DNA from 2 places in the Ensifer sp. VA4 genome. Region 1 is predicted to be linked to the other one. Evidence: riboswitches for the same ligand, from Rfam matches in the RefSeq annotation. Region 1 holds a riboswitch; the other holds the start of a gene.
What was found. A riboswitch is a leader RNA that binds a small molecule or an ion and turns the genes downstream of it on or off. The one in region 1 is predicted to bind S-adenosylmethionine.
Positions count from the first base shown of each region.

Region 2: it holds a riboswitch for S-adenosylmethionine, as region 1 does, so the genes downstream of both, metA (homoserine O-acetyltransferase MetA) here and AC0C6X_RS02915 (O-succinylhomoserine sulfhydrylase) in region 1, are expected to answer to the same signal.

Region 1 covers NZ_JBVQPO010000001.1:612,565-627,571, forward strand. Annotated here, with positions in the region: gene AC0C6X_RS02855 (YbaY family lipoprotein) at 1-334, shown strand, start outside; gene AC0C6X_RS02860 (FAD-dependent oxidoreductase) at 346-2,562, shown strand; gene AC0C6X_RS02865 (DMT family transporter) at 2,703-3,626, opposite strand; gene AC0C6X_RS02870 (LysE family translocator) at 3,842-4,423, shown strand; partial or broken gene AC0C6X_RS02875 (SRPBCC family protein) at 4,491-4,963, opposite strand; gene AC0C6X_RS02880 (winged helix-turn-helix transcriptional regulator) at 5,101-5,610, shown strand; gene AC0C6X_RS02885 (S24 family peptidase) at 5,837-6,490, shown strand; gene AC0C6X_RS02890 (thermonuclease family protein) at 6,504-7,355, shown strand; gene AC0C6X_RS02895 (tellurite resistance TerB family protein) at 7,497-7,907, shown strand; gene AC0C6X_RS02900 (transporter substrate-binding domain-containing protein) at 7,949-8,782, opposite strand; tRNA gene AC0C6X_RS02905 (tRNA-Gly) at 8,925-8,999, opposite strand; gene AC0C6X_RS02910 (2'-deoxycytidine 5'-triphosphate deaminase) at 9,082-10,179, opposite strand; SAM riboswitch at 10,254-10,332, shown strand; gene AC0C6X_RS02915 (O-succinylhomoserine sulfhydrylase) at 10,377-11,561, shown strand; gene apaG (Co2+/Mg2+ efflux protein ApaG) at 11,788-12,180, shown strand; gene AC0C6X_RS02925 (Hsp33 family molecular chaperone) at 12,290-13,288, opposite strand; gene argF (ornithine carbamoyltransferase) at 13,574-14,491, opposite strand; gene AC0C6X_RS02935 (aspartate aminotransferase family protein) at 14,596-15,007, opposite strand, start outside.
Region 2 covers NZ_JBVQPO010000004.1:256,622-271,628, forward strand. Annotated here, with positions in the region: gene AC0C6X_RS08365 (ubiquinone biosynthesis hydroxylase) at 1-505, shown strand, start outside; gene AC0C6X_RS08370 (Trm112 family protein) at 750-938, opposite strand; gene AC0C6X_RS08375 (LON peptidase substrate-binding domain-containing protein) at 954-1,634, opposite strand; gene trxA (thioredoxin) at 1,826-2,794, opposite strand; gene AC0C6X_RS08385 (prolyl-tRNA synthetase associated domain-containing protein) at 2,853-3,362, opposite strand; tRNA gene AC0C6X_RS08390 (tRNA-Gly) at 3,615-3,689, shown strand; gene AC0C6X_RS08395 (aldose epimerase family protein) at 3,982-4,998, opposite strand; gene AC0C6X_RS08400 (vWA domain-containing protein) at 5,139-6,323, opposite strand; gene metA (homoserine O-acetyltransferase MetA) at 6,333-7,259, opposite strand; SAM riboswitch at 7,321-7,398, opposite strand; gene AC0C6X_RS08410 (NUDIX hydrolase) at 7,514-7,939, opposite strand; gene AC0C6X_RS08415 (AAA family ATPase) at 7,936-8,775, opposite strand; gene AC0C6X_RS08420 (RidA family protein) at 8,889-9,269, opposite strand; gene leuD (3-isopropylmalate dehydratase small subunit) at 9,280-9,885, opposite strand; gene AC0C6X_RS08430 (VOC family protein) at 10,038-10,469, opposite strand; gene AC0C6X_RS08435 (hypothetical protein) at 10,674-10,928, opposite strand; gene AC0C6X_RS08440 (HpcH/HpaI aldolase/citrate lyase family protein) at 11,054-11,959, shown strand; gene AC0C6X_RS08445 (DUF1737 domain-containing protein) at 11,956-12,162, shown strand; gene AC0C6X_RS08450 (metallopeptidase family protein) at 12,434-12,868, opposite strand; gene AC0C6X_RS08455 (ImuA family protein) at 13,039-13,992, shown strand; gene AC0C6X_RS08460 (Y-family DNA polymerase) at 13,907-15,007, shown strand, end outside.

The DNA of each region.
Region 1 (15,007 bases):
AGAGGGCGGCGATAGCTTCACGCTCACCGGTGCGATCACCAATGTCGCCAGCGGACCGGTTCCGGCCGGCACCGTCGCCATAAGGCTCGAGGACCAGGGCGTGGCAGACGCCGCCGCCAAGCTGATCGCCGAGACATCGGTCGTCAGCGACGGCAAGGCAAACCGCGTACCCTTCGTGCTGCAGGTGCCGAGGCCCGAGCTCGACAAGGCCGTCGACGCGGGCTTCACCATCCGCGTCGAGCGCGACGGGCGGCTGATCGCCACCAACACCAGCAAACAACGTTACAGCGGCGGATCGAACATCTCGCTGCACATCGAACCCATTCTCTACTGAGGGGGAGAACCATGACGCAATACACCAATTTCAAGATCGAGACCGACGCCGACGGCATCGCGCTCGTCACCTGGGACATGCCTGAGAAGTCGATGAACGTCTTCACTCAGGAGGTAATGGAAGAGCTGAACGCCATCGTCGACGCAACCACCGCCGACGCTGCGGTCAAGGGCGTCGTCTTCACGTCCGGCAAGTCGAGCTTCTCCGGCGGCGCGGACCTGTCGATGATCAAGTCGATGTTCACCTTCCAGCAGGAGGAGAAGAAGAAGGATCCGGATAACGCCGCCCAGAAGCTCTTCGACCTGGTCGGCCGCATGACCGGGCTCTTCCGCAAGCTCGAAACCTCGGGCAAGCCTTGGGTCTCGGCGATCAACGGCACCTGCATGGGCGGCGCCTTCGAGCTGTCGCTCGCCTGCCACGGCCGCGTCGCATCCAATTCGAAATCGGTGAAGATCGCACTGCCGGAAGTCAAGGTCGGCATCTTCCCGGGCGCCGGCGGCACCCAGCGCGTGCCGCGCCTCACCAACGCGCAGGATGCGCTGCAAATGATGACGACAGGCTCGTCGCTGACGGCGGCGCGCGCCAAGGCGCTCGGCCTCGTGCACGAAGTCGTCGACGCCGACAAGCTGGTCGACGCCGCCAAGGCGATGATCAAGAACGGCCTGAAGCCGGTGCAGCCCTGGGACGAGAAGGGCTACAAGGTTCCGGGCGGCGGCATCTGGACGCCGGCTTCGGCACAGCTCTGGCCGGCTGCCTCCGGCATTCTGCGCCGCGAGACCTACGGCAACTATCCGGGCGCCATCGCCATCCTGAAATGCGTCTATGAAGGCCTGCAGGTGCCGTTCGATACGGCGCTCAAGATCGAGCAGCGCTACTTCACCGAGATTCTTCAGACGACCGAAGCCTTCTCGATGATCCGCTCGCTGTTCGTCTCGATGCAGGAGCTCGGCAAGGGCGCCCGCCGGCCGGCCGGCGTGCCGAAGTCGGAGTTCAAGCATGTGGGCGTGGTCGGCGCCGGCTTCATGGGCGCCTCGATCGCCTATGTGACGGCCGCCGCCGGCATCCCCGTCACGCTGATCGACCGCGACATGGAAGCGGCCGAAAAGGGCAAGGCCCACTCGGAGGGCCTGGTCAAGGATTCGATCGGCAAGGGCCGTCTGACCAAGGAAGAAGGCGAAGCGCTGCTTGCCCGCATCACGCCGTCGGCCGACTACAACGACCTCAAGAGCGCCGGCCTCGTCGTCGAGGCGGTGTTCGAGGATCGCCAGGTCAAGAAGGACGTGATCGAGAAGGTGGAAGCGGTGATCGCCGAAGACGCGATCTTTGCCTCCAACACCTCGACGCTGCCGATCACCGGCCTTGCCAAGAACTCCAAGCGCCCCGGCCAGTTCATCGGCATCCATTTCTTCTCGCCGGTCGAGAAGATGATGCTGACGGAAGTGATCCTCGGCAAGGAAACCGGCGACAAGGCGCTCGCCACGGCGCTCGACTATGTCGCCGCGATCAAGAAGACGCCGATCGTCGTCAACGACACCCGCGGCTTCTACGTCAATCGCTGCGTCTTCCGTTACATCCACGAAGCCTATGACATGCTGATCGAAGGCGTGCCGCCGGCGATGATCGAGAATGCCGCCAAGATGGCCGGCATGCCGGTTGGTCCGCTGTCGCTCAACGACGAGGTGGCGATCGATCTCAGCCAGAAGATCCTGAAGGCCACCGTCGCCGACCTTGGCGAAAAGGCCGTCGATCCCAAGCACATGGCGCTGATCAACAAGATGGTCGACGAGCTCGACCGTCGCGGCCGCAAGAACGGCAAAGGCTTCTACGAGTACCCGGCGAAGCCCGCCAAGAAGTACCTGTGGCCGGAGCTGAAGACGCTCTATCCGCAGAAGGACGCCGACAAGATCGATGTCGAGGTACTGAAGCAGCGCTTCCTGGCGACGATCGCACTCGAAGCCGCCCGCACCATGGAAGAAGGCATCGTCACCGACCCGCGCGAAGCGGATGTCGGCTCGATCCTCGGCTTCGGCTTCGCGCCCTATACCGGCGGTACGCTCTCCTACATCGACGGCATGGGCGTAAAGGCCTTCGTCAAGATGTGCGAGAAGCTTGCCAAGGACTATGGCGACCATTTCAAGCCGACGGCGCTCCTGAAGGAGATGGCCGAACGCAGCGAGACCTTCTACGGCCGCTTCGACCCCTATGGCGAGAAGAAGCAGGCGGCGTAAGCCAAGCTCACCGAAGGAAGCAGGCCCCCTCGCGGGGCCTGCTTTCGTTTCAGGCCTCGGCTTTCCCGCCTGACATGCGTCGTTGCTTACGTCCGTCCAGGCGAAGGTCTCCGCATCTACGAGGAAACGGTGGAGCGCCGCTACACGACCTCTGAGGCGGTCTGATCCACAGTACGTCCGTCTAGGGATGCACCGGCGCGACGGTGCGCCAGGCGTTCGCCGACGATGATCAGCAGGCCGGCCGCGAAGATCAGGCCGGCGCCGGCAAAGACGTTGACGGCCGGGACGTCACCCCAGATCAGGAAGCCCAAGCCGAAGGCCCAGACGAGTGAGGTGTATTCGAAGGGCGCGATGACCGAGATCGGCGCCCGGCGCATGCCCTCGAACAGCGCGAACTGGCCAATGCCGGCAATGACGCCGGTGCCCGCCATCAGGGCGACGTCGAAGAGCGCCGGCGGCGTCCAGAAGAAGCCGACGGCAAGCCCGGTCATCGCGATGAAGAAGACGTTGGAGATGGTCATCTGCACCAAGGTCGTTTCCTGGAGCGCGGTCTTGCGCAGCATGACGGTGCCGATCGCCCAGAAGACGGCGGCGGTGAGCGCCAGGAACACGGGCAGCGACAGCTTCATGCCGGTGCCGAGCGGATCACAGGCGATGAGCACGCCGACGAAGCCGACGAAAACGGCGAACCAGCGGATCGGCGGCACGTCTTCCTTCAGCATCGGCACGGCGAGCAGGGTCACGATGATCGGCGCGGCATAGTAGAGCGTCGTCATCTCCGCGAGGCCGAGATCGCGCGCCGCGTTGAAATAGGAGAGCCAGGCGGCGAGCAGCAGCAGGTTGCGCACGAAGAGCGGCTTGATCACCGGGGACGCGACGGCGCTGCGCACCAGCTTGCCGCGGCCAATGACCAGGCAAAGCACGAGGATGGTGATGCTGCGGGTAAACAGGATCTGCCAGACCGAATAGCCGACGACGAGCCATTTGACCGACGCATCCTGCAACGAGAACAGGAAATAGGAAAACGTCGTCATGACGATGCCTGACAGGACGGTCTTGTTCATGGAAGCCTCGATCGCGCCGGCGGGAAGAAGAGCGGCAGCGACGGTCTGATAGCGCGACCGGGATACACGCGGAAGGGGTGTTTCGCGACCGGTTGTGGCGATTTCTTGGGATGGTTTCCTGGAAGGATCGGAGCGCGCTTGATGGAGATCAAGACCGGGCGCTTGCGCGGTTGCTACAAGACGGCGATAACGGCCACGAAACCAGGTCCAACGATATGCAACCGCTCGCCTTTGCCCTTGCCGCCCTGATCCTGCTCGCAACGCCGGGGCCGACAAACACACTGCTCTGGCTCTCCGGCGCCTCAGTCGGGCTCCGCCGTTCGCTGCCGTTGCTGATCGGCGAGCTCGGCGGCTATCTCGCCGTCATCATTCCGGCCGTGGCGCTTCTGGCGCCATTCCTCGCCGCCCATCCGCAGCTCGGCCTTGCGCTCAGGCTCGTCGCCGCCTGCTGGGTTCTCTACCTCGCCTATGCGCTCTGGACCACCGATGCCGAGCGCAGCGAAGGTGTCGTCATCTCCATCCGTCAGGTCTTCGTCACGACGCTGCTCAATCCGAAGGCGCTGATCGTCGCGCTGGTGCTGCTGCCGCAAACCGGACTGGCAGCCATCTGGCCCTGGATCGCGGGCTTCTCACTGCTGGTCGTCACCGTCGGCGCGAGCTGGATCGGCGCCGGCGCCATGCTGGTACAGATGTCGAAAGGTTTGTCGGCATCACATCTGCCGCGCCGGATTGCCGCCGTCTGCCTCACGTTCTTTTCCATGGGAATTGCCGGCAGCGCGATCGCGGCCATGCATTGAAGCATCAACGGAAGACCGGATCGCGCTTCAGGAATACCTCAGTTTCCCTGCGAGAACCTGACAGCCGTCAGGCCGCCGCAGCCGTCTCGCCGACTTCCTTGGCCAGCGCGTCGATCAACCGTTCCCAGCCCTCACGTCGTATTCGAGTTTGTCGAGCCCATCGAGGAAGGCGGCCTGCTCGGTAAAGACAAGGCGCGATCCACGACCCTCAGGCCCGATATCGACCGTGGCGATGGAGGCGGAAATCCTCCTGTCGTTCTCTGTCATCGCATAGGTGAAGATGATCCGGCGGTTCTCGACGATGTCGAGATAGACAGTGTCGTCGCAGTAGATCGTCTCGTCGTCCTGGCTGAAGCGACCGCTTTCGCGGCCGCCGACACGGAGGTCGTGGCTGAATTCGGCCACCGGCCAGCCGTCAGCAGTGACGAACCAACGTTCCTTTGCAGCCGGCTCGGAGAACGCCCTGAACACCTGCTCCGGCGTCGCCTTGAAGCTGCGCTCGATGGTAAAGCTCGAATGTTCAATCGATCGGTCGGTCATGTTCCTCGTCTCCTCTGAGCCGGTAATCGGTGACGGCCTCGTCTAACTGATTTAATTTTAAAACCGCTATAATTTTGAAAGCAGTTGCACAGTAGCCACACTGATGCGATAATGCAAGCGGTCTTGAAGAGGTGCCAATGAAGGACGACATTCGCTCGGGTTGCCCGATCAATCTTTCGCTCGAAGTGTTCGGCGACAAATGGAGCCTGCTCATCATTCGTGACATGATCTTCGGCGGTAAACGGCACTTCCGAGAATTGCTGCGATCCCAAGAGGGCATCTCGTCGAACATCCTTGCGGACCGGCTGAAGATGCTGGTCGAGCAGGGCATGCTGACCAAGGCCGACGACCCCAGCCACAAGCAGAAGGCCATTTACAGCCTGACGGAGATGACGATCGCGCTGGTACCGATCATGGCCCAGCTCGGCGCCTGGGGACGGCGCTACCTGCCGGTCAGCGAAGAGCTCAGCATCCGCGCCGAACTGATGGAAAATGGCGGCCCCGAGCTCTGGGATCGCTTCATGGACGAGCTTCGGCACGACCATCTCGGTGCGCCTCTCGATGGACCGCCGCGGGTGCGCGCCATGCTGCAGGCCGCCTATGAAGAGGTGGTGGCAAGGATAGCGCGAGAAAAGGCCACGGCGTGACCGCGATCGAACGGCAGACACTCGGGTTTCATGCGCGCCAACAAAGCGTTCCCTCCGATGAAAGCCTGTCCCGTCCGTCGAGCAAAGCAAAGGGCACGCCGCCCCCAAGGCAAATGACGGAGAAAGGACTATTTTCCTTCGGATTCTTTACCGGAACCCAGGCTTTCGGTAGTGTGGTGCAGAACAAACCAGCAAGCGGCCGCCCCGTTCGGCCCGGATCCTTCGCATGTTGTCTCACGGCACGATCTGGCACGCCATCGATGCATTGGCCGAGCGCAATCAGCTCTCGCCTTCGGGTCTCGCCCGCCGCGCCGGGCTCGACCCCACCTCCTTCAACAAATCCAAGCGCCACTCTGCCGACGGGCGGGAACGCTGGCCATCGACGGAATCGATTGCCAAGGTGCTCGAGGCGACCGGCGCGACGATCGACCAGTTCACCAGCCTGTTGAGCCCGGATGGTACGCAGGCCCCTGCCCCGGCGACGGCGAGTGCGGCGATCCCGCTGATCGGCTTTGCCCAGGCGGGCGCGGGCGGCTTCTTCGACGACGGCGGTTTCCCGGCCGGCCAAGGCTGGGATGTGATCGATTTCCCGACGGCCGCGGAACGCCGGACCGGCATCTACGCGCTCGAGGTCCAGGGCGACAGCATGATGCCGCTTTACCGCGACGGCGACACCCTGATCGTCGATCCGGGCGCGCAGGTTCGGCGCGGTGACCGTGTGGTGGTCAAGACGCGCGAAGGCGAGGTCATGGCCAAGGTCTTGACACGCCAGACGCCGCGCACGATCGAGCTCCTTTCCCTCAACCCGGAGCACCCGAACAGGAGCTTCGAGATCAGCCAGATCGAATGGATCGCCCGGATCATCTGGGCCAGCCAATAGGACGTTCTTCCTGATGCGGCAGCATTTATACACCCTTGCCGGCGGCATCGCCGCGATCGCGCTTTTCACCGGCATCCTCTATGCGGGTGCGGCCGCCATCCGTGACCGCGAGAGTGCCGCCACGCCGGACCTCGTTCTCGAAACGCCCGACATGACGGAAATCGAGCCGGCCCCGGATCAGGCCGAAACGGGCGAAGACGTGCCACTCGATCCCGGCACGTCCTCTGGCGGCGCTTCCGCGCCAGACGCGTCTGCGACCGGCGAGCAACCGCAGCCCCCGACGACGGAAAAAACCGCACGCGCCATCGAGCCGCAACAGTTCGGCCTGCCCGACACGGTCACCAGCGCACCGCTCGAACGGGCGGAGCCGCGCGCACCCTTGTCGGAACCGGAGAAGCAAGCGAAGACCGCCGGGCCGACTATCCTCTATCGCCCCGTGGCGATCGCCGCCGGCGTGATCCAGTTCGACAAGCTGACGTTGCAGATCGATGGCATCGAGCCCGAGCAGGCGGAGAGAACCTGCGAAACCGGGGGGAAGAGCTGGCCCTGCGGCATCGTCGCACGGACTGCCTTCCGGAACTTTCTGCGCGCCCGTGCGGTGAGCTGCGACATGCCCGAGGGAGGCGCCGGCCCATCGGCCACGGCTTCCTGCTCGCTCGGCGGGCAGGACCTCGCGGCCTGGCTGGTCGATAATGGCTGGGCAACGCCCGTACCCGGCTCGCCGCTCGAGAAACGGGCCGACGCCGCACGCCAGGCAAAGCTCGGCTTCCATGGCGACGATCCGCGCGACTTCAGCCAAACGCCGATGACATCAGATGATCCAACCCTCGGCACCGGGATGGAGGAGCCGCAGCCGGACTTGTAAACGGCCGCGGCAATTCCCAGTTCTCAATTGTCCGGATCGTCTCGCTTTTTCATTGGGATGATCCGGCTCTTTGAAACTCCGCAATCCGGGTGGAAACCGCTTCACGCCTTTCCTGGAATTGCTCTACCGTCGGAAAGCCCCATGCTGCCAAGCCTCAGTCACCACGAAGCTCTCGTCTATGTCATGGTGATGATGTCGGCGGTCGACCGCGAGATGAGCGACGACGAATTCGCCCGCATCGGTCGGCTCGTGCAGTTCCTGCCCGTTTTCGACGGGTTCGACGAGGACCGGCTCGTCCATATCGGCCACGAATGCTCCGCCCAGCTCGCGGCTCCCGAAGGGCTGGACATCGTCCTGGAGATCGTGCGTGAGGCGCTTCCGGAAAAATTCCACGAGACGGCCTATGCACTCGCCGTCGAAATCTCCGCGGCGGACCAGCGGATTCGCAACGAAGAGATTCGGCTGCTGCAATTGCTGCGCGATCGCCTGGGTCTCGACAAGCTCACCTGCGCGGCAATCGAGCGCGGTGCGCTTGCCCGCTTCCGCCGGTAGCCCTGTCATTCGTTGGCGGTCACGCCAAGCCCACCTGGCACTCAGTAAATGCCGTTCGGGAAGTAGCGCAGGTAGATTTCCTCGAGCCGGCCGCTGCGCGACAGCGCCAGCAACGCGTGGTCGATAGCCTGGGTCAGGGCCGGTTCGGATTTGCGGTTCATGATCGTCAGGCCTTCGCCGAGAAAGCGCTGCGAGAAATAGGCGCCATCGACGAGCGCGCAGCAGCCGCCGGCTGTTGTGCCTGGGACCCAGAAGGAAAGCTGCAAGCCGTCGGAAAAGACCGCCGGCACCTCACCCTTCTGCAGCGCGGCCAGCATGGCGTCGCGATCCGGGAAGACCTTGGCCTCGATCCTCGGGAAGAACGCCTTGAACATGGCCTCATGCGTCGTACCCGCCACGACACCGACGGATTTTTTCCTGAGGTCCTGCGGACCTGCCACGGCGCCGGCCGCCTTGGAATTGATGGCGAAGCGCGCCGGAAGCCGCATGAAGGCGCGCGAGAAGCCGAAACGCTGGCGCAGTTCCGGGCCGACGGCGATGCCGGCGGCAACGGCTTCGCCCTGCCCCTCTTCCAGCGCCGGCAGAAGTTCCGCATAGGTCACGGCCTGGATCTGGCATTTGGCTTCGATATCGAGTTCGCGGCAGATCTCGCGCACGAGATCGACGTGAAAACCGGAGAGCTTGCCGGACTGATCAATGAAGTTGAACGGCGGAAAGTCCACGGTCGTCAGGAAGCGCAAGCGGGCAAGGCCCGTGAGATCGGGTTTGGCGATACGCTCGCGCGCATCGAACAGAATGGGCAGGTCCTTCGGCTGTGCCGCCAGCGGCGTTGCGATCAAGGACGCGCAAAGAGTTAACAAGGAAAGAAATCTCATGGGCAGCGGACCGGCACGTCTCATGTGGCAGGGGGCGGCCCTTAGAACCGCTTGATGATTCATCGCGTACCAAGTTATCCGTCGCGATCGCAACTTGCCATAGCCTCTAGAAGTACGAGGCAACACAAAGATCAGCGAGAATTGGAGCGGGTGATCGGGATCGAACCGACGACATCAAGCTTGGGAAGCTGGCGTTCTACCACTGAACTACACCCGCGAGACTTGCGAAATTTCCCGAACCGGGACGATCTGTCAAGGACCCTTGCGCGGTATCGCACGAGGGTCCCGTGCAAAATCCCCTACTCGGCGCGGAAATGCTTCGAAAGCTTCAGGCCCTGCGCCTGGTAGTTGGAGCCGACACCGAGGCCGTAGAGGCCGTCAGGACGTTCCAGCATGTGTTCATAGATCAGCCGGCCGACGATCTGCCCATGCTCGAGAATGAACGGCACCTCGTGGCTGCGGACCTCCAGAACGGCGCGGCTGCCGCTGCCGCCGGCAGACGCATGGCCGAAGCCCGGATCGAAAAAGCCGGCGTAGTGCACGCGGAATTCGCCCACCAGCGGATCGAACGGCGTCATCTCGGCCGCATAAAGCGGCGGCACATGCACCGCTTCGCGCGAGACGAGGATGTAGAACTCGTCCGGATCGAGGATCAGCTCGTCGCGTCCGCGGCTGTAGAGCGGCTCCCAGAAGTCGAAGATCGCGTGCTGCGCCTTCTTGTCGACGTCGATGACCGCCGTGTGGTGCTTGCCGCGGTAGCCGATCAGGCCGTCCGGGCCGGTTCCCTTGAGGTCGATCGACAGTGCAATGCCGCCGCCGCTGACATTCGGACGCTCGCTCGCCACGAGAACGTCGCTCTCGTGCAACGCCAGCAACTCCTGCTCCGACAGCAGCGACTGGCCCATGCGGAAGCGGATCTGCGACAGGCGCGAACCGCGGCGCACGACGATCGGGAAGGTGCGCGGGCTGATTTCGAGATAGAGCGGACCGCTGTAGCCGGCCGGGATCTTGTCGAATTCCTGGGCGCGGTCGGTGATGACGCGGGTGAAGATGTCGAGGCGGCCGGTCGAGCTTTTCGGATTGGCCGAGGCCGACATGCCCGCAGGCAGCGCCAGACTCTCCATCAGCGGCACGATGTAGACGCAGCCGGTTTCCAGCACCGCGCCGTCGGTCAGATCGACCACGTGCAGCTTCAGCCGGTCAAGCTTGTCGGCGACGAGGTGGGACGGGCCGGGCATGAAGCTCGCGCGGACGCGAAAGGCCTTGGCGCCCAGGCGCAGGTCGAGGCTTGCCGGCTGGATCTGATCGGCATCCAGCGGCCTCTCGCTCTTCAGGCGTCCCGTTTCGAACAGCGCGGCGATCGCGCGGTCGGCCAAAATCCCAGTGTCGCGGCCCATTGCAGTCCTCTTTCCAGTTGCGAGACAAAACCAAACTCCGGGAATTGACGCAAGCGCACCCAAGCAGTATTGGAGCTTTATCCCGTGGTGATTTGGCCGGTCGGCTTGCAGCCACGTTAAACAAGTAGCTAAAAAGGCCGGGTGTCAAACCGGCCCTTCACGCGGCCGGTTTTTTTGTTTTTGAAAGTGATCGTCACATGAGCAAAAACTGGCGCCCGGCAACGCAACTGGTTCATGGCGGAACCACCCGCTCGCAGCACGGCGAAACCTCCGAAGCGATCTTCCTGACCCAGGGCTTCGTCTACGAAACGTCGGAAGCGGCCGAAGCCCGCTTCAAGGGCGAGACCGAGGGCTTCATCTATGCCCGCTACGGCAGCCCAACCAACGACATGTTCGAAAAGCGCATGTGCATGCTGGAAGGCGCCGAAGACGCGCGCGCCACGGCCTCGGGCATGGCTGCCGTTTCCGCGGCGATCCTCTGCCAGTTGAAGGCCGGCGATCATATCGTTGCCGCGCGCGCGCTCTTCGGCTCCTGCCGCTGGGTCGTCGAAACGCTCGCGCCGAAATACGGCATCGAATGCACGCTGGTCGACGGCCGCGATCTGGCGAACTGGGAAAAGGCGATCCAGAAGAACACCAAGGTCTTCTTCCTCGAAAGCCCGACCAACCCGACACTCGAAGTGATCGACATCGCCGGCGTCGCCAGGCTCGCCAACCAGATCGGCGCCAAGGTCGTCGTCGACAACGTATTCGCGACCCCGCTCTTCCAGAAACCGTTGGAACTCGGCGCGCATATCGTCGTCTACTCCGCAACGAAGCACATCGACGGCCAGGGCCGCTGCCTCGGCGGCGTCGTGCTTTCCGACAAGGAATGGATCGACGAGAACCTGCACGACTACTTCCGCCACACCGGCCCGGCCATGTCGCCGTTCAATGCCTGGACGCTGCTGAAGGGCATCGAGACCCTGCCGCTGCGCGTACGCCAGCAGACGGAAACCGCACGCCGCGTCGCCGACTTCCTGGCAGAGCAGCCGCAGGTGGCCAAGGTCATCTATCCCGGCCGCAAGGATCACCCGCAGGCGGACATCATTGCCAAGCAGATGACTGGCGGCTCCACCCTCGTCGCCTTTGAACTGAAGGGCGGCAAGGAGGCAGCCTTCGCGCTGCAGAATGCGCTCGAGATCGTTCGCATCTCCAACAACCTCGGCGATTCCAAGAGCCTGATCACCCATCCGGCAACGACGACGCACAAGAACCTCACCGACGAGGCCCGCGAAGAACTTGGCATTTCCGCCGGCACGGTGCGCTTCTCCGCCGGGATCGAAGACAGCGAGGACGTTGTCGAGGATTTCGCCCGCGCGCTGAAGGCCGTCAAGGCCTGAGACGCCCCACCGAAACCTACGGCCGTCGCAGCAGGCGGCGGCCGTCGATCCCTCGCGGCGCCCCCCCCCGCGTTACGCCGTGGCAGCGGGAACGAGAGGGCTCAAACACCCGATCATGATGCCGCAAGCCATTGCCCCAGAATGGCTATGCACAATCTTGCCGTTATTCTTGACGAAACCATCTTGCTGTAGAATACCCTGAAAGACCTGAAGCAAGGTGTTGCCCATGTATCGCGCTTTGACCCGCGACATAGAAGTTACGGTGGAGCCGTACTATCTCGAAGAGCAGTCGGATCCTGATGACGGCCGCTATGTCTGGGGCTATCGCATCGTCATTTCCAACCATTCCGACGCAGCCGTGCGGCTGATGACCCGCTACTGGCATATCACGGACGAGAACGGACAGGTCGATGAGGTCAGCGGTCCCGGCGTGATCGGCGAGCAGCCGCTGCTCAATCCCGGCGATACCTACGAATATTCGTCCGGCTGCCCGCTGGATACGCCATCGGGCGTGATGTTCGGCCACTACAGCATGGAATCAGAAGGCGGAGAGACCTTCAACGTGGCCATCCCCGCCTTCTCGCTCGATTCACCCGGGCTCGTGCGTACCCTGAACTAAAGCATGTCGCGCCAAAACGTGCAGCGATCCTGCGATAACGACATGCGAAATATCAAGGGCTTAAAGCGCAAGGGGCGATTCTGAAGGATCGCGACGCGCTTGTCCGGAGTCACGCCTGCTCCTGCGGCTGCACTTCGCTTGCTTCGAAACGGTAGGTCGTCGAGCAGAATTCGCAGGTGACCTTTACGACACCATCCTCGATGGTGCTTTCGAGATCATCCGCTTCCAGATTGGCGAGCACCGAACGGAGCTTCTCGCGCGAGCAACTGCAACGGTCATAAACCGCCTGCGGTTCATAGACGCGCACGCCGCGCTCGTGGAACAGCCGGTAGAGCAAGCGTTCGGTTCCGACCGTCGGGTCCGTCAGCTCGTCGGTGTCGATCGTCTCGACCATCACCTTGGCTTCCGCCCAGTGATCGTCGTCCTTGACGACGCTTTCGCCGTTATCGCCGTCGCCGCCGGAGAGATCAGGCTGGCGCATGCGCTCGGGCGCTTCCGGCAGGAACTGCGCGACCATGCCGCCGGCGCGCCAGCGATGGCGCGGCTTGCCGTTCTCATCGCGATCGAGCAGCTCGGCGACGCCGAGCCTGACCTTGGTCGGGATCTGCTCCGATTGGCGGAAGTAGACGCCGGCGATTTCTTCCAGCGTGGCACCGTCAAGTGCGACGATGCCCTGGTAGCGCTGGGTATGAGCGCCCTGATCGATGGTAAAGGCGAGCACGCCCTTGCCGAGCAATTCATGCGGAAGGGTGCGGCCATCCTTTTCGGCGGCGGCCAGCGCATCCGCATCGTAGCGGGCATAGGCGCGCACGCGGTCCGGCGTCGAGAAGTCGGCGACGACTAGATCGACCGGACCGTCCCCCTTCGTCTGGACGATCAGCTTGCCTTCGAACTTAAGCGAGGTGCCGAGAAGCACCGTCAACACAACGGTTTCGGCAACGAGCCGCGCGACCGGAAGCGGATAGTTGTGGCGCTCCAGAATTGCGTCCAGCATCGGGCCGAGCTGCACGGCGCGGCCGCGCACATCGAGACCTTCCACCTGGAAAGGCACGACGTGATCGTCACCGGCAAAGTCGAATTCACCAAGCCCTGGTGTCATGTCAGTCATGTCTTGCTCCTTGCATCAGCCAACTGCGTTACGCCCGGGACATTCCTATCCCCCCGGCGCAACGTGCCCGCTGTCTCAATTGATCCCGCGATGAACGGATTGTCCATCGGGGGTGTGCCGTTCGCCAACGCGCCGCGCACAACCCCGTTGCAGTCGGCGCTTCACTGCTGTCAGGAGCGCCCCACATGCCGCCTAGATCGTGTCGCACAGCGGCGATGTCAATAGCGCGCGCTCCCGCAGCAGCCACCGAAGCGCTGCGCCAGCGCGCACCTGCCGGCAAGGGGCTTAGACGAGCCCCATGCACCAGGCGATGATCGACTTCTGCGCATGCAGGCGGTTTTCGGCCTCATCGAAGACGACCGACTGCGGGCCGTCGATCACCTCGTCGGTCACCTCCTCGCCGCGATGGGCCGGCAGGCAATGCATGAACAGCGCATCGGAGGCCGCGTGCTTCATCAGCGCTTCATTGACCTGAAAAGGCTGGAAGACGTTGTGGCCGCGGGCACGATGCTCCTGGTTCATCGACACCCAGGTGTCGGTGACGACGCAATTGGCGTTGGCGACCGCCTGCTCGGCATCGTGACACAGCAGGACCTCGCCGCCGTTGTTGCGGGCCCAGTTCAGGATCTTGTCCTGCGGCTCGGAGCCCAGCGGCACAGCCATGTTCATGCGATAGCCGAAACGGGCGGAGCCTTCGATCAGCGAATGCAGGACGTTGTTGCCGTCGCCGGTCCAGGCGATCGTCTTGCCCTTCACCGGTCCGCGGTGCTCTTCAAAGGTCATGATGTCGGCCATGATCTGGCAGGGATGGGTATCGTCGGTCAGGCCGTTGATGACGGGCACCGTCGCATGCTCCGCCAATTCCAGCAGCCGCCGGTGGTCAGTGGTGCGGATCATGATCGCGTCGACATAGCGCGACAGGACCTTGGCCGTATCGCCGATGGTTTCGGCGCGGCCGAGCTGCATCTCCGTGCCCGACAGGAACAGAGTTTCGCCGCCGAGCTGACGCATGCCGACATCGAAGGACACGCGTGTGCGGGTGGACGGCTTTTCGAAGATCATCGCCAGCATCTTGCCGGCGAGCGGCTTCTCCGCGGTTCCGGCCTTGGTCGCCGCCTTTCGGACGCGGGCGTCGTCAATGATCGTCCGGAGATCGGCGGCCGTCACGGCCGAAAGATCGAGAAAATGTCTGGTGCCTGGCATCGTACTCGGTTCCTGTCTGAAAAATCGATCCCTGGTGCGCCACGCATTCCGCGTGAACGCACGAAGATCATTCTAACACCCTGTGTCGGCGTCGGTCCTATCCGTCAAGCAGCGGCGTTGCCGCCGGCCTTCCGCACTGCTTCGGCAGCGCGCTCGATGCGTGCGAGGCCTTCGCGTGCTTCCTCCGCCGTCACCGTCAGCGGCGGCAGCAGACGCAGCACATTGTCGCCGGCCGGCACGGCCAGGAGCTTCTCGGCGCGGATTTCCTTCAAGAGATCGGCTGAAGGACCCTTCACCTTGATGCCCAGCATCAGGCCGTCGCCGCGGATGTCCTCGATGACGTCCGGGTAGCGGTCTTTCAGCGAGGCAAGTCCCTGGCGGAAGACGAGCGCGACATCGCGCACATGGGTGAGGAAGCCGTCAGCGAGGATGACGTCGAGCACGGCATTGCCGACGGCCATCGCCAGCGGGTTGCCGCCATAGGTGGAGCCATGCGTGCCCGCCACCATGCCGGCG
Region 2 (15,007 bases), on a different contig from region 1:
GGGAGACGATTTCCTGTTCGAGGAGGAGCTGGAGCGCCGTTTTGGCCACAAGCTCGGACATCTGAAGGTGGTCGGCGGACGACGAGCCTTTCCGCTCGGCCTGACGCTCGCCCGCGATTTCGTCAAGCCGCGCTTTGCTCTTGCCGGCGATGCGGCCCACGGCATTCATCCGATCTCGGGACAGGGGCTCAATCTCGGCTTCAAGGACGTCGCGGCTCTGGCGGAAACGATCGTCGAGGCTGACCGACTCGGGCTCGACATCGGCTCGCTCGCGGTGCTCGAGCGCTACCAGACCTGGCGGCGTTTCGACACCTTCCGCATGGGAGTTACGACCGACGTGCTCAACCGGCTGTTTTCCAACGACATCACCCCGGTCCGTATCGCCCGCGATTTCGGCCTCGGTATCGTCGATCGGTTGCCGTCTCTCAAGAATTTCTTCATCCGCCAGGCCGCCGGCATCGCCGGTGAGGCGGATCCACGGCTATTGTCGGGTCAGCCGATCTGAACACCGACCTTGGGATTGCCCCTCACCCTCTCCCCGCAGGCGGGGAGAGGGGACTCGGCATGTCTTTGCGGCGTCACTTGGTATTCGGCCATCGAACAACAATTGGGCAGGGAACGGTTGCTGCTGAAGTGCAGGAGGTGCAGCGGCGTTCCTTCTCCCTGCTTGCGGGGAGAAGGTGCCGGCAGGCGGATGAGGGGCAACTGCGAAGTCCCGCGTTCGTCAAATCGGCCGAGCCGCCGCGACCTCAATCCTCGATCTTGCGCGCTTCCGAGACCAGCATGATCGGCACGCCATCGCGGATCGGATAGGCGAGGCGGGCCTTTTCCGAGACGAGTTCGTTGGCTTCGGCGTGGTAGCTCAAGCGGCCCTTCGTCAGCGGGCAGACGAGCAGTTCAAGCAGTTTCGGGTCGACCTTGCTGGCGTTGATATCCATTATCCGTCGCTCGCTTCACTGCAGGATGCTGTCCATATCGCCGAAGTCGCGCGCGAGCACGATCTCGGTGATGGCGATCAAGGTTTCCGCGCGTGTCTTGAGGTCGGGTGCTTCGAGCAGCGCCTGTTTTTCCGCAGGGCCATAGGGCGACATCATCGCCATGGAATTGACCAGGGTGCGATTGCTCGCCCGTTCGACGCTTTCCCAGTCGGCCTTGAGCTTGTTGGCTTCGAGATAGGCCTTGAAGGCGGCAAGCAGAGCTGCCCGGTCGACCAGGGTTTCGTCGTCGCGGTTCTCGAGATCGGCGGCAAAGGGGCCAATGCGGAAACGGCGGTAGCCGCGCGTGCCGCTTACCTCCGAAAACAGCCGGAAGCGGCAGACCCCCGTGAGTGAGGTGATGTAGCGGCCATCGCCGGTCTCGGCGAAGGAGGTGATGCGGCCGATGCAACCGACCTCGCAGAGTGCCTGCGTCGGACCGGTGGCGGTCTCGTTGCGGCCCTCGCAGAAGGAGGGCTGCACGATACCGATCAAGCGGTTGCCGGAAAGCGCGTCATCGAGCATGGCGAGATAGCGCGGCTCGAAGATGTTGAGCGGAAGCTGGGCACCGGGAAGCAGCAGCGCACCGGTCAGCGGAAACACCGGAATGATCTCCGGCAAGTCCTGAGGACCGAGGTAGCGTGCATTTCCGACGTGCATTTTCCGATAGACCCTGCAGGTATCCGCTCTTGCCCCGCCGAGGAAGCGTGGTCACCAGACCAAAAGATGGTGCATTCCTTGAAAATCTCAAGAGACGGGCACATCGATCTTCATGGGGGAATGCGGATCGTGATCAGGTGCGCACAAAAAAGGGCACCGACGGCGCCCTATTTTAGGCCAAGCCTGACGGTTCAGGAGAACAGGATCGACGAGAGTTTGCGTCGCGCGGCGACCGTTGCCGGATCCTTCGGCCCCCAGACCTCGAAGAAGGACAGGAGTTCGCGCCGGGCGCCGTCGTCGTCGAAGCCGCGATCGCGCTTCATGATCGTCAGCAGGTGGTCGGCGGCAGCCGTCCGGTCGCCTTCGACATTGCGGATCTTGGCGAGCAGCATCCGCGCCTCGTGATCGTCGGGGTTTGCCGCAAGGCGCCGCTCGAACTCGTCGGGATCGCCGAGCTTGCGCGCTTCCTCGATCTGGTCGAGTTTCTTGCCGATCGCTGCGATGCCTGCGTCCTTGGCGAGATCTTCCGGCAGGCCGGAAAGGGCCTCGCGGGCTTCGGCGAACTGGCCGAGGGCGATCATGCAATCGACCATGCCGGCGATCGCCACGACGTTGTCGGGATCGGCCTGAAGCACGGCGCCGTAGAGGCCGGCGGCGTTCTGGGCGTCGCCGGCATCGAGCAGCGCCTTGGCATCGGTGAGTACGGCTTCGATTTCGGCCTTGCTGTCGTCGACCGCGGGGCCGGCGATCTTTTCGATGAATTGCTTGATCTGGCTTTCCGGCACCGCGCCCATGAAGCCGTCGACCGGTCGTCCGCCGACGAAGGCGATGACGGCGGGGATCGACTGGATGCCGAGCTGGCCGGCGATCGAGGGATGATCGTCGATGTTCATCTTGACGAGCTTGACGCGGCCTGCGGCTTCCGTGACCACCTTTTCGATTACGGGCGTCAGCTGCTTGCAGGGGCCGCACCAGGGTGCCCAGAAATCGACGAGAACCGGCTGCTGGCGGGAGGCGTCGAGCACGTCCTTGGCAAAGTTGGCGGTGGTGGTTTCCTTGATCAGGTCACCATTCGACGCGGCCGCCGGCTGGCCGAAGGAGGCCGAACCCGTCATCTGAGTGCCGAAAGACCCTGCATAGGGATTGTCGCTGCCCGTCATTCTTCTCTCCTCGCCGGCTCGCTGGCCGGCTTTTTGCATTCGCGCCAAAGATCGTATGTCAGGCCGTGACTTTCAAGACAAGCGGTTCGTGTCCGGTCGCTTCCATGAAGCGCAGCAGATCCCTGGATGCGATCGAGGTCGTCGCGTCATTCGAGAGCGGATGGCAGTTGACGATGTCGAACTTCATCAGCTCCTCATCGAGGATGACCTTGACGTTGCCGCCGGTGTCGTTGATCGCGCCGAAGGCGGTCACGGCCCCCGGAATGACGCCCAGATATTCCATCAGCTTTTCCGGTTTGCCGAAAGAGACCCGGCTCGCCGCGCCGATCACCTGGTGAACGGTCTTCAGGTCCACCGTCGCGTGCTCCTCGACGGTGAGGAGGAAATAGTTGTCCTTCTTGTCCTTCACGAAAAGGTTTTTCGTGTGGCCGCCGGGGATCTCGTCACGCAGCGCCACCGATTCGGCGACGGTGAATACCGGCTCGTGGTTCTTGGTTTTATGCTCGATCCCAAGTCCGTCGAGAAAACGAAAGAGGTCTTCGGCGGTCTTCGGCTGTGATTCACTCATGATTCTCATCCCTCGGGCATTCGATTTCGATCCTGCTTTAGGGGAGAAGCCCATCGGGGCGCAATCTCACAGGCGGCGACGATCACCGAAAACGCGGCATTTCCGGGCTTTGCTGGGGGCCTCCAAAAAAATATTCGATTTCTCGTCATTTCCCTGTTGCATTCCAAAATCGCTTAGGCCATATACCGCCCGTCGCCGCAAGACAGCGCCGACGCCACGGTCCACCGACTACCCCCGGGCCGCGGAAAGTGAGCGGGTGTAGCTCAGGGGTAGAGCACAACCTTGCCAAGGTTGGGGTCGGGCGTTCGAATCGCCTCACCCGCTCCAATTTCTCCCAACCATTTCATTTCACAGATTTTTTGGAAATGAGACGGCATCTGCCGTAAGGCACGTTGCACCTCGAGGCCGACCGCAGCGCCGTGCGAACAGGTGCGCTCTGCCGAACACGACGCCGCTCCCTTGGGCCGCTCGTACCCTTCCCTCACTACTGCATGTCTCCTTAAATCGACCTCGATTTAAGGACGAAGACATGCAGCAAATCAAAGTCCTACAGCGACCTTTGCGCGTCTGATAAGACGCGCGGCGCTGTAGAGATCGTCAGCGCCCGTGCAGGTCGCACTCAGCTCTTCATGAAGACGTAATCCGTCTCCTGCCGGCGGGTTTCACCGGGCCTGAGCACAGCACTCGGGAAATCAGGATGGTTGATGGCGTCCGGCCAGATCTGGGTTTCCAGGCAGAAACCGGCGAAGGGGCCGTACCGGCGGCCCTCGAGGCCGGGGACGGGGACGTCGAGCTTTGCGCCGGTATAGAGCTGCACGCCGGGCTCGGTGGTCAGCACTTCGAGCGTGACGCCGGAATTGATGCTGCGGGCCAGCGCCACCGAGTGTTTCGCCATGGGCTCGTTCGAAAGACAGAAATTGTGGTCGTAGGCGATGCGCTCGCCTTCGGTCTGGCAGCGAAGCGGCGTCATTTCCCGGAGATCGAAGGCGGTGCCCTCGACCGCACGGATCTCGCCCGTCGGGATTTGCCGTTCGTCGGTCGGCAGATAGTGGTCGGCTGCGATCATGATGTCGTGGCCGAGCGCGTCGGCGCTACCGTCGAGATTGAAATAGCTGTGCTGGCAGACATTGGCGAGCGTCGGCCGATCGGTCTCGGTTTCATAGACGACGCTCAAAATGCCGCCGGGCTTCAGCGCGTAGGTGCAGGTGACCTGACAATTGCCGGGATAGCCGGCGCGTCCGTCCGGATCGGTGATCACAAGCGTGACGCTGTCGGGCGCCTGGCGGGCGATCGTCCAGTTGCGCTTACCGATATTGTCGCTGCCGCCATGCAGGTGCGTGACGCCCTTCTCGTTCAGTTCGAGCTGATAGGCCTCGCCGTCGAGCGTGAAGCGCCCGTTTCCGATTCGGTTGGCGTAACGTCCGGGCGTGGCGCCGAGATAGGGCGAATGGGCGAGATAGCTTTCGAGGTCGCTGAAACCGAGCACCAGCGGCGGCTCATGGCCTTCCAGCCGCAGATCCTGGATGACAGAGCCCCAGGTCAGCACATGCGCTGTAAGGCCGCCGCCGGAGAGCACCACACGATGGACCGGCTCGCCGGATGGCAGGTGGCCGAAAACTTCCGTGTTCTGATGCATATTCACCGCTGGCTCCCTCTTCGTGACCACAGCAACCTGCGTCATTTCCGAGGATGCGGCAACCGGAAATCTTAGTGCAGAGCCACGGCGACCCTGGCGCGTCTCGAAAGAGGCGCGGCGCTGTAGGATTCGCCGTCATTTCAGCGGGATAGTTGCTTGGTGGCATCCTGCAGGCCAGCGAGCGTCAACGGGAACATCCGCCCTTCGAAGAGCTTTCTCACCATGGCGATCGACTGGGTGTAGCCCCAGTGCTGCTCGGGCACGGGATTGAGCCAGATCGAGCGCGGGAAATGTGCCGTCATGCGCGAGAGCCAGAGCGCGCCGGCCTCGTCGTTCCAATGTTCGACCGAGCCGCCGGGATGGCTGATCTCGTAGGGACTCATCGAGGCGTCGCCGACGAAGATCGCGCGGTAGTCGCCACCGAAGGTGCGCAGCACCTCCGTCGTGCGGGTGATGTCGGCGCGCCGGCGCCGGTTGTCCTTCCACAGCCCCTCATAGATGCAATTGTGGAAGTAGAAATGTTCCATGTGGCGGAATTCGCCGCGGGCGGCAGAGAACAGCTCCTCGACGATGCGGATGTGATCGTCCATCGATCCGCCGACATCGAAGAACATCAGGAGCTTCACGGCATTGCGGCGCTCGGGCCGCGTCACCACGTCGAGATAGCCGTGCTCGGCGGTGGCGCGGATCGTGCCGGAAAGGTCGAACTCATCGGCAGCACCCTGGCGCACCCAGCGCCGCAGCCGTTTCAGCGCTACCTTGATGTTGCGGGTGCCGAGTTCGACCGTGTCGTCATAGTCTTTGAACTCGCGCCGGTCCCAGATTTTGACGGCGCGGCGATGGCGCGACTGGTCCTGGCCGATCCTGATGCCTTCGGGATTGTAGCCATAGGCGCCGAAGGGGGAGGTGCCGGCAGTGCCGATCCATTTCGAGCCGCCCTGATGCCGGCCCTGCTGTTCGCGCAGCCGTTGGCGCAGGGTCTCCATCAGCTTGTCGAAACCGCCGAGCGATTCGATCAGGCGCTTTTCTTCCTCGGTCAGGTGTTTTTCCGCGAGTTTGCGCAGCCAATCCTCGGGGATGACGGCCTCTTCGCCCGTCTCCATCGGATTGACCGCCTCCAGCCCGGAAAAGCAGTGCTGAAACACCCGGTCAAAGCGATCGATATGGCGCTCGTCCTTCACCAGCGCCGTGCGCGCCAGGTAGTAGAAGGCTTCGACGTCGAAGGCGGCGATGCCCGCCTCCATCCCCTCGATCAGGGACAGGAATTCCCGGAGCGTCACCGGGACCTTCGCCGCCTTGAGTTCGAGGAAGAAGGGGACGAACATCGCTAAGCCTCAACTTTCTCCGGTGCCGATCTCCGAGAGATCATAGGGCGTCGTCTGGTACATCTCGTTGATCCAGTTGCCGAAGAAGAGATGCGCGTGGCTGCGCCAGCGGTTCTGCGGCGGCAGGGTCGAGTCGTTATGCGGGAAATAGTCGTGCGGCATCTTGATCGGCACGCCGGCGTCCACGTCCCGGAAGTATTCGTCCGACAACGAGGTCGAATCATACTCCACGTGGTTGAACATGTAGAGCCGGTTGCCCTTTTTCTCGTGCACGAGGCAGACGCCCATCTCCTTCGATTCCATCAGGATTTCGAGGCTCGGCACCTTGTCGATGTCGGCGCGTCGGACCTCGGTCCAGCGCGAGACCGGGACGGCGAAGTCGTCGGAGAAGCCGTTGAGATAGACGGAGGAGCGGTTGAGGTTCTGGTGACGGTAGACACCGAAGGCCTTCTCGGCGAGTGGGTATTTCGGCACGCCGTGGAAATGGTAGATCGCCGCCATCGCGCCCCAGCAGACATTGAGCGTCGAGTGCACGTTGGTCGCCGTCCAGTCGAAGATCCGCTTCAGTTCCTCCCAATAGGTGACGTCCTCGTATTCGAGCGTCTCGACCGGCGCGCCGGTGATGATAAAGCCATCGAACTTACGGCCCTTCACCTCGTCCCAGGTCTCATAGAAGGAGAGCAGGTGATCTTCCGAGGTGTTCTTCGCCCGGTGGGCACCGATGCGCACGAGCGACAGTTCCACCTGCAGCGGCGAGGCGCCGATCAGGCGCGCCATCTGGATCTCGGTCTTGATCTTGTTGGGCATGAGGTTCAGCAGCCCGATCTGGAGCGGGCGAATATCCTGACGGATCGCCACGGTCTCGGTCATCACCCGCACGCCCTCATGCACGAGGGTTTCGAAAGCGGGCAGTGTATCGGGAATCTTGATGGGCATGGGCTTCCACTCGATCAATACAAAAAAACCGGCGGCGATTGATCGCGACCGGTCCTCGGAAATCCAACTTTCCTCGGCCCTTTAGCGACTTGTTTAACGTGGCTGCAAGCCGGCCGGCCAAATCACCACGGGGATTTTGATAGCGCGAGTGGGACGCGGGGGTCAAGAAAAACGATTCGGGGTGGGGCTGGCCCCTCATCTCGCTGCCGCGACCTTCTCCCAGGGAGGGTTAGGGGGAGGGCAAATGCGCTGGCCTATAGAAAATCCAGGGCATCCTGCATGCCATACCCCAGTTGATGCCGTGCCTCGTCGATGTCGAGCCAGAAGAAGCGGAAGCGGATCGGAGGGCCGCCGCTATCCGGCGTCATCTCGCGGTGCAGCCACGTCTGCCGTTGCTCGCCGGCAAGGGCGACGTGAAAATAGTGTCGCCGATGGCAGATGGTTCTACCGTCCTTCCAGTAAGAATAGTCCTGCGTGACGAGGTGCACGAGCGGCTGCAATGGCGTAAGCCCGGTCTCCTCGATGAATTCCCGCCGAGCCGCTGCTTGCGGGCTCTCGCCCGGCTCCATCGTGCCGCCGGGCACCTGTAGTTCGATTTCGGGGAAATCCGGCTCGTCGAAGACCAGCAGGCGGTCCTGCCAGGTGGCATAGATCAGGACCTTGTGCGCGTCCGGGCTCATCCGTCGCGACGCGCCATGAAGGCCAGGCGCTCGAAGAGGTGCACGTCCTGCTCGTTCTTCAGAAGCGCGCCGTGCAGCTTCGGCAGCATGGTCTTGGCATCGGCCCTGAGATCGGCCGGATCGACCTCGTCGGCGACGAGCAGCCGGATCCAGTCGAGCGCTTCCGAGGTGGAGGGCTTCTTCTTGAGGCCCGGCACCTGGCGGATGTCGTAGAAAGCGGCAAGAGCTGCCGAAAGCAGCGTCTTGCGGATGCCGGGATAGTGCACCTCGACGATGCGGGCGAGCGTTTCGGCATCGGGAAAGCGGATATAGTGGAAGAAGCAGCGGCGCAGAAATGCGTCCGGCAGTTCCTTCTCGTTGTTGGAGGTGATGATGACGATCGGCCGCTGGCGCGCGCTGATCATCTCGCCGGTCTCGTAGACATGGAATTCCATGCGGTCGAGTTCCTGCAAGAGGTCGTTCGGAAACTCGATGTCGGCCTTGTCGATCTCGTCGATCAAAAGCACCACGCGCCGGTCCGCCTCGAAGGCCTGCCAGAGCTTGCCCTTGCGGATGTAGTTCCTGACCTCGTTGACGCGCTGGTCGCCGAGCTGGCTGTCACGCAGGCGCGACACCGCGTCATATTCGTAGAGGCCCTGCTGCGCCTTGGTGGTCGACTTGACGCTCCATTCGATGAGCTCGAGGCCAAGCGCGGCGGCGATCTGGCGGGCAAGCTCGGTCTTGCCGGTGCCGGGTTCGCCCTTGACGAGCAGCGGCCGCTCCAGCCGGATCGCGGCATTGACGGCGATCATCAAATCCTTGTCGGCGATATAGTCGGTGGTGCCTTCGAATTGCATGGTCGTCTTCCGGTTCAGCATAGGTCTAGCAAAGCGATGCCCATGGACTATCGCATATTGGCTTAATTCGGAATCGATTTGAGAGGAGATGGCGCGGGCAGAAGGGCTCGACGTCAGCCACGAAGGGCGGTGACTTCGATCTCGATCAGCATTTCCGGGCGGATCAGGTCGCAGACGATCATGGTTGCGGCCGGACGGATCTCGCCGAAGACTTCGCCGAAGATGGGGAACACCCGGTCGGCGAAGCTGGCATCGGTGACGTAATAGTGATTGCGCACCACGTCGGAAAGCGAAAAGCCCGCTTCCTTCAGCGCGCCTTCGATCGTCCTGAGGCAATTGCGCGCCTGCTCCTCCACCGTCTCCGGCATGGTCATGGTGGCATAGTCGTAGCCGGTCGTGCCGGAGACGAAGCACCAGTCGCCCATCGCGACGGCACGCGAATAGCCTGCCGTCTTTTCGAAGGGCGAACCCGAGGAGATCAGCTTGCGCGCCATGTTGCCCGCTTTAGGCCCAGGGGCGCGATGTGGCGGCCGACTTCTCGAAGCTATCGATGGCGGTTGCCTTTTCCAGCGTCAGGCCGATGTCGTCGAGGCCGTTGAGCAGGCAGTGGCGCTTGAACGCATCGATCTCGAACTTGATCGAGCCGCCGTCCGGGCCAGTGATTTCCTGGGATTCCAGATCGACCGAGAGGATGGCGTTGGAGCCGCGCGAGGCGTCGTCCATCAGCTTGTCGAGGTCGGCCTGGCTGACGACGATCGGCAGGATGCCGTTCTTGAAACAGTTGTTGTAGAAGATGTCGGCAAAGGACGTGGAGATCACGCAGCGGATGCCGAAGTCGAGCAGGGCCCAGGGGGCATGTTCGCGCGAGGAGCCGCAGCCGAAGTTGTCGCCGGCAACGAGGATCTTGGCGTTCTGGTAGGCGGGCTTGTTGAGCACGAAGTCCGGATTGACCGAGCCATCCTCGTTGTAGCGGGCTTCGGCGAAGAGGCCCTTGCCAAGGCCGGTGCGCTTGATCGTCTTCAGGTAATCCTTCGGAATGATCATGTCCGTGTCGATGTTGACGACGGGGAGGGGGGCTGCGACACCGGTGAGCTTGACGAATTTTTCCATAACTTCAGGCCTTCGATTTCAGAAGAATGTTGCGTAGCGTTTAGAGCAGTTCTACGCAGAAATGAAGGAAAATCTCTCCAAACACGCGTCGTCGGGCGGGTGAAAATGCCCGCCCGCCCAAAGTTCCGTCCGGTTTTCGTCCCTGGTAAGGGTCAGCCTGCCTTCACCGGGCTGTTCATCGCCCAGAGAACGCCGAAGGGATCGCGAAGCTGGCCGTAGCGGTCGCCCCAGAACATCACCTCGATCGGCATCACCACCTCGGCGCCGGCGGCAACGGCGCGGTCCCACCAGGCATCGATGTCGTCGACGGTGAGCGTCAGGGTGAAGGCCTGCGGCTTTTCGAGCGGATGGCCGTATTCCGGATAGGCATCGGCCAACATCAGCGAACTGCCGTTGACGTAGAGATGGATGTGCATCGTCCGGCCCTGCTCGTCCACCGGATGGCGGTTGACTTCCTTGGCGCCGAAAGCCCGTGTGTAGAATTCGGCCGCCTTCACAGCGCCATCGACCTGAAGATAGGGCAGAAGCCCGTTCAGGACCGGTGCCGGCTGCTTCGTTTCAGTCTGCTGCGTCTCGATGTCCATGTCGTCCTCCATTCTGTTCGAAGAGCCAGGACCGTGCTGGCCTGTCTCAAGGACGGGGATAACGCGCCTGATCCGACAGGAAGGTGGAAAAAATTTCGCAGTCTGGGGAGCCGTGGCTTTTCACAGGAAGCAATGGCCGGCGAGCCGATCATCGATCGGCCCGGGTCACCACAGCCTGTGAGGATCGATCCCGATCGCTGGGGATCAGAGGTCGATGATTGTGCCGCGGCCGTCGTTCCAGATGCGCATCTCGCGCTGGCCATGGGCGGCGCCTGCGGCGGCCGGGCGCGTGGTGGCGCGGCCTGGCTTGAGGTTCAGACGGGCGGCAATGGCGCTGCCGATCACGACGACGGCGGCGATGCCGGCCAGTGCCAGCGCCAGCGAAGCGGTCAGAACAAAGGCCGCGAACGTGATGGTCAAGGCTGCGGCCGTAAAGAGGACAGAGCGAATGCTTTGCATAATCGTCACCTTTCTGGGTGCGATGTGGTGGTTCGCAGCTGCGCTTGCAAGGGGTGGCTCTTATGAAAGGGTGCGGCGGCTCGCCTCGTCTTGCGGAACGAAGGAAAGGCGGGCACAACTGAAACATGAACAAATCGATCGAACATCACCCCGTGCGCCTGCGCCGCTCGGTGCTCTCGGTGCCGGCCGACAATGCCCGTGCACTTGCCAAGGTCGCTGAACTCGCGGCGGACGCTGCGATCTTCGATCTCGAGGATGCGGTTGCGCCCGAGCGCAAGGTGGAAGCGCGCGAGGCGCTGGTGCAGTTTCTGACAGCGAGCCGACCGGATTGCGAAATCATCATCCGCATCAATGCGATCGGCTCCGACTTCGGTCAAGGTGACCTCGCTGCGGCACTTTCTGCCAACCCGGACGCCATTTTACTGCCGAAGGTCGAAAGCCCGGCGGATATCCAGGCGGCGGCCGACTGGCTGGCCGAGAACGATGCGCCGGAGACGCTGCGTCTCTGGGCGATGATCGAGACGCCGCGCGGCGTCATCAACGCGCCTGTTATCGCCGAGGCCGGCCGCACCTTCGGCGGGCGGCTCGATTGCTTCGTCGTCGGCCTCAACGATCTGCGCAAGGAGACCGGCGTACCGGATCGTCCGGGCCGGCCCCATCTCGCCCCCTGGCTGATGCAGATCCTGCTGGCAGCGCGGGGCGGCGGGCTCGACGTCATCGACGCCGTGTTCAACGATTTCCGCGATGCGGCGGGCTTCGACGAGGAATGCCGGCAGGGCCGCGACATGGGCTATGACGGCAAGATGCTGATCCATCCGGCCCAGATCGGCCCGGCGAACGAGCGCTTCGGCGTGGAGCAGGTCGCCGTCGACGAGGCGCGCGCGATCATCGCCGCCTTCGCGGCTCCGGAAAACACCGGCAAGGGCGTCATCAATCTCAATGGACGCATGGTCGAGCGACTGCATCTCGATCAGGCCGTGACGCTTGCCGCCAAGGCGGACCTTATCGAGAAACGAAAGGCAAGATCTTGAAACTCTACCGCTTCCTGACCGGCCCCGACGACGCCTCCTTCTGCCACAAGGTGACGGCGGCGCTGAACCAGGGCTGGAGCCTGCATGGCTCGCCCACCTACGCCTTCAATGCCGACACCCAGCACATGCAGTGCGGCCAGGCGGTGGTCAAGGAGGTCGAGGGCAAGGATTATCACCCGGACATGAAGCTGTCGGAGCAGTAGTTGATACTGTCTGTCGCCCATGACGGCCCCTCACCCTGCCCTCTCTCCGCAGGCGGGGCGAGGGGACGTGCCCGGCGCGCAGCGTTGCCGAACGGAGCGTCGTCAGGAGAAATCGAGGGAGCTTGTTGAAGCGAGCGGAAGCCGCGAGTCTCCTTCGCCCCATCTTGACGGGGAGACGGTGCCGGCAGGCGGATGACGGTTTAAGAACCGAGCTTTTTGAAGTGACGCAATTCCGGACGGAAAACCGCTTCACAGTTTTCCTGGAATTGCTCTAACCGCCGACGTGCTCGACGCTGGCCTCGATCCGTTCCATGTCGTCGTCGGAAAGGCCGAAATGGTGGCCGATCTCGTGTATCAGGACATGGGTGATGATGTCGCCCAGCGTCTCCTCGTTCTCTGCCCAATAATCGATGATCGGGCGGCGATAGAGCGTGATCCGGTTGGGGAACTGGCCGGTTTCCATGGTGAAGCGTTCGCCGATGCCGCGGCCTTCGAAGAGGCCGAGCAGGTCGAAGGGCGTTTCCAGCGCCATGTCCTCGAAAACGTCGTCGCTCGGGAAGTCGGCGACCTCGATGATGAGGTCGGTCGTCAGCTGGCGGAACTCCTGCGGCAGGTGGCCATAGGCTTCCAGCGCGAGCTGTTCGAAAGTGGTAAGCGTCGGTGCGTGGCGTTCCCGCCAATCATCGGTGTGGTCAATGCTGGCCATAGGCACTCCTTGTTGCCCTCCATATAACGATTTTGCCTTTGTTTTTCGAGTGTTGAATTCCGCGGACACAGGGGCAGGAATAAATTCTTAGAATTGGCTGTTGACTCATTTGGGAAGCTCTGGAATCAATTAGAACATAACGTGAACATTTATGATGGGAGTTGACCGTCATGGCCGACAAAGCCGTGCAGCGGGAGACGGTACTTTCGCTCCGAGAGACCATAGCCAGGATCGAAAACCGTCGACTTCCGGGCGTCGTGCGTGCCGCCAAGGCGGCTGACCCCGGCGGCTTCCGTCAGCGCGAGGAAGATGAATCCGGCCGCAAGGCGCTTGCGCTCGGGGTTCCGGATCTGGACGCGCTTCTCGAAGGCGGCCTGCCGCTCGAAGGCATGACGGAAATCCGCAATGCCGAGACGCGTGATGCTGGTGCTGCCGCCGGTTTTGCCGCCGCACTCGGTGTGCTCTGCCAGCAGGCGCGCCTGGAAAAGGGCGAGACGGCAGCTCCCGTTCTCTGGATCAGCCAGTCGATGGCCTCCAACGAAGCGGGCATGCCCTATGGGCTCGGTCTGAAAGCTTACGGGCTCGATGTGCGCGGCCTCGTCTTCAGCCTGCCACGCACGGTGAAGGATGCGCTCTGGATCGCTGAAGCCGCGCTTTCCGTCCCAAGCTTCTGTGCCGTCATCCTGGAAATTCGCGGCAATCCCGCAGCCCTGGCGCTTAGTGAAAGCCGGCGCCTGCATGTCCGCTCGCGGGCGGGCCACGTTCCTCTTCTGCTCCTGCGCCAGTCCGGACACGAGGAGGCCAGCAGCGCCTTCTTTCGCCTCCTCGTCGAGCCGGCGCCGGCGCGAGAGCGCCCCCTGCCGGATGGATCGATGCTTCGCGGCAGCATCGGCCATCCCGTCTTTCACGTCATTGCCGAGAAGAGCAGGACTCCTGCACCGCTCGGCTTCTTCCTGGAGTGGAATCCCCATGACCGCCGCCTTTACCCCGTCGAGCCCCTACCAGCCGCTGCTGCGGCAGATCCAGAACCAGCGCATTCTGTCGCTCGCCTTCCCGCATCTTCCGGCCGATCGGGTCGCCCGCAAGCGCTGGGGGAACTCGTGGCTTTCCCGCGGGCGTCCTGAGCATCCGCCCGTTGTCTTCGCCGACAAGGTGAAGAGTGCGATGCGTCTCGTCGCGCTCGACGGTTATGCCGAGAAGCGTGGGTTTCACATTGGCCAAGGGGTTGCCGAGGCTCGGGCCATGTGTCCCGAGATCGACGTGCTGCCGGCCGATCCCGCCGCCGACCGGGCTCTGCTCGAGGGCCTTGCCGATTGGTGTTGCCGCTATACGCCGCTGGTCGCGCTCGATGGCGACAGTGGCCTCTTTCTCGACATCACCGGCTGCGCCCATCTTCTCGGTGGGGAAAAGGCGCTTCTCGACGATCTGCTTGCCCGCCTCTTCCATCTGGGGGTCGAGGCCCGCGCAGCGATCTCCTCTTCCGCCGGGCTTTCCTGGGCGGTGGCGCGCTTCGGGTCCGAAGGCATCATTGCCCCGGATGAGGCCACACGGGTGCTGGCGCCGCTGCCGATGGCGGCGCTCCGGCTGCCGCGGGAGACGATCGAAACGCTTGGCCGGGTCGGGCTCAAGCAGGTCGGCGACATCCTCGAAGCGCCGCGCGCGCCGCTTGCCCGCCGGTTCGGCGCGATCCTGCTTCTGCGTCTCGATCAGGCGCTCGGGCGGGAGGACGAACCTTTGTCGCCACGGCTGCCCGTCGCCGCCCTTTCGGTCGAGCGCCGTCTCGGCGAGCCGGTCCAGGGCGAAGACGATATTTTAGGCCTGACGGAAGAGTTGGCGTTGCGGCTGAAGCCGGAACTGGAAAAGCGCGGGCAAGGCGGACGGCTGTTCGAGCTTCTGCTCTTTCGCGTCGACGGTGCGGTCTTCCGCATCGCCGCCGGCACATCCTCGCCGCTCAACGAGCCGCGGCGTGTCGCCGGTCTTTTCCGCGAGCGGCTGCAGGCGGTGCATGAGGATCTCGACGCCGGCTTCGGCTTCGAAATCCTCAGGCTCTCGGTGCCGAAGAGCGAAAAATACGAGGTGATGCAGGAGGATTTTTCCGGCACGCCGGATCGCGAGCGGCCGCTGGCGGCCTTTGCCGAT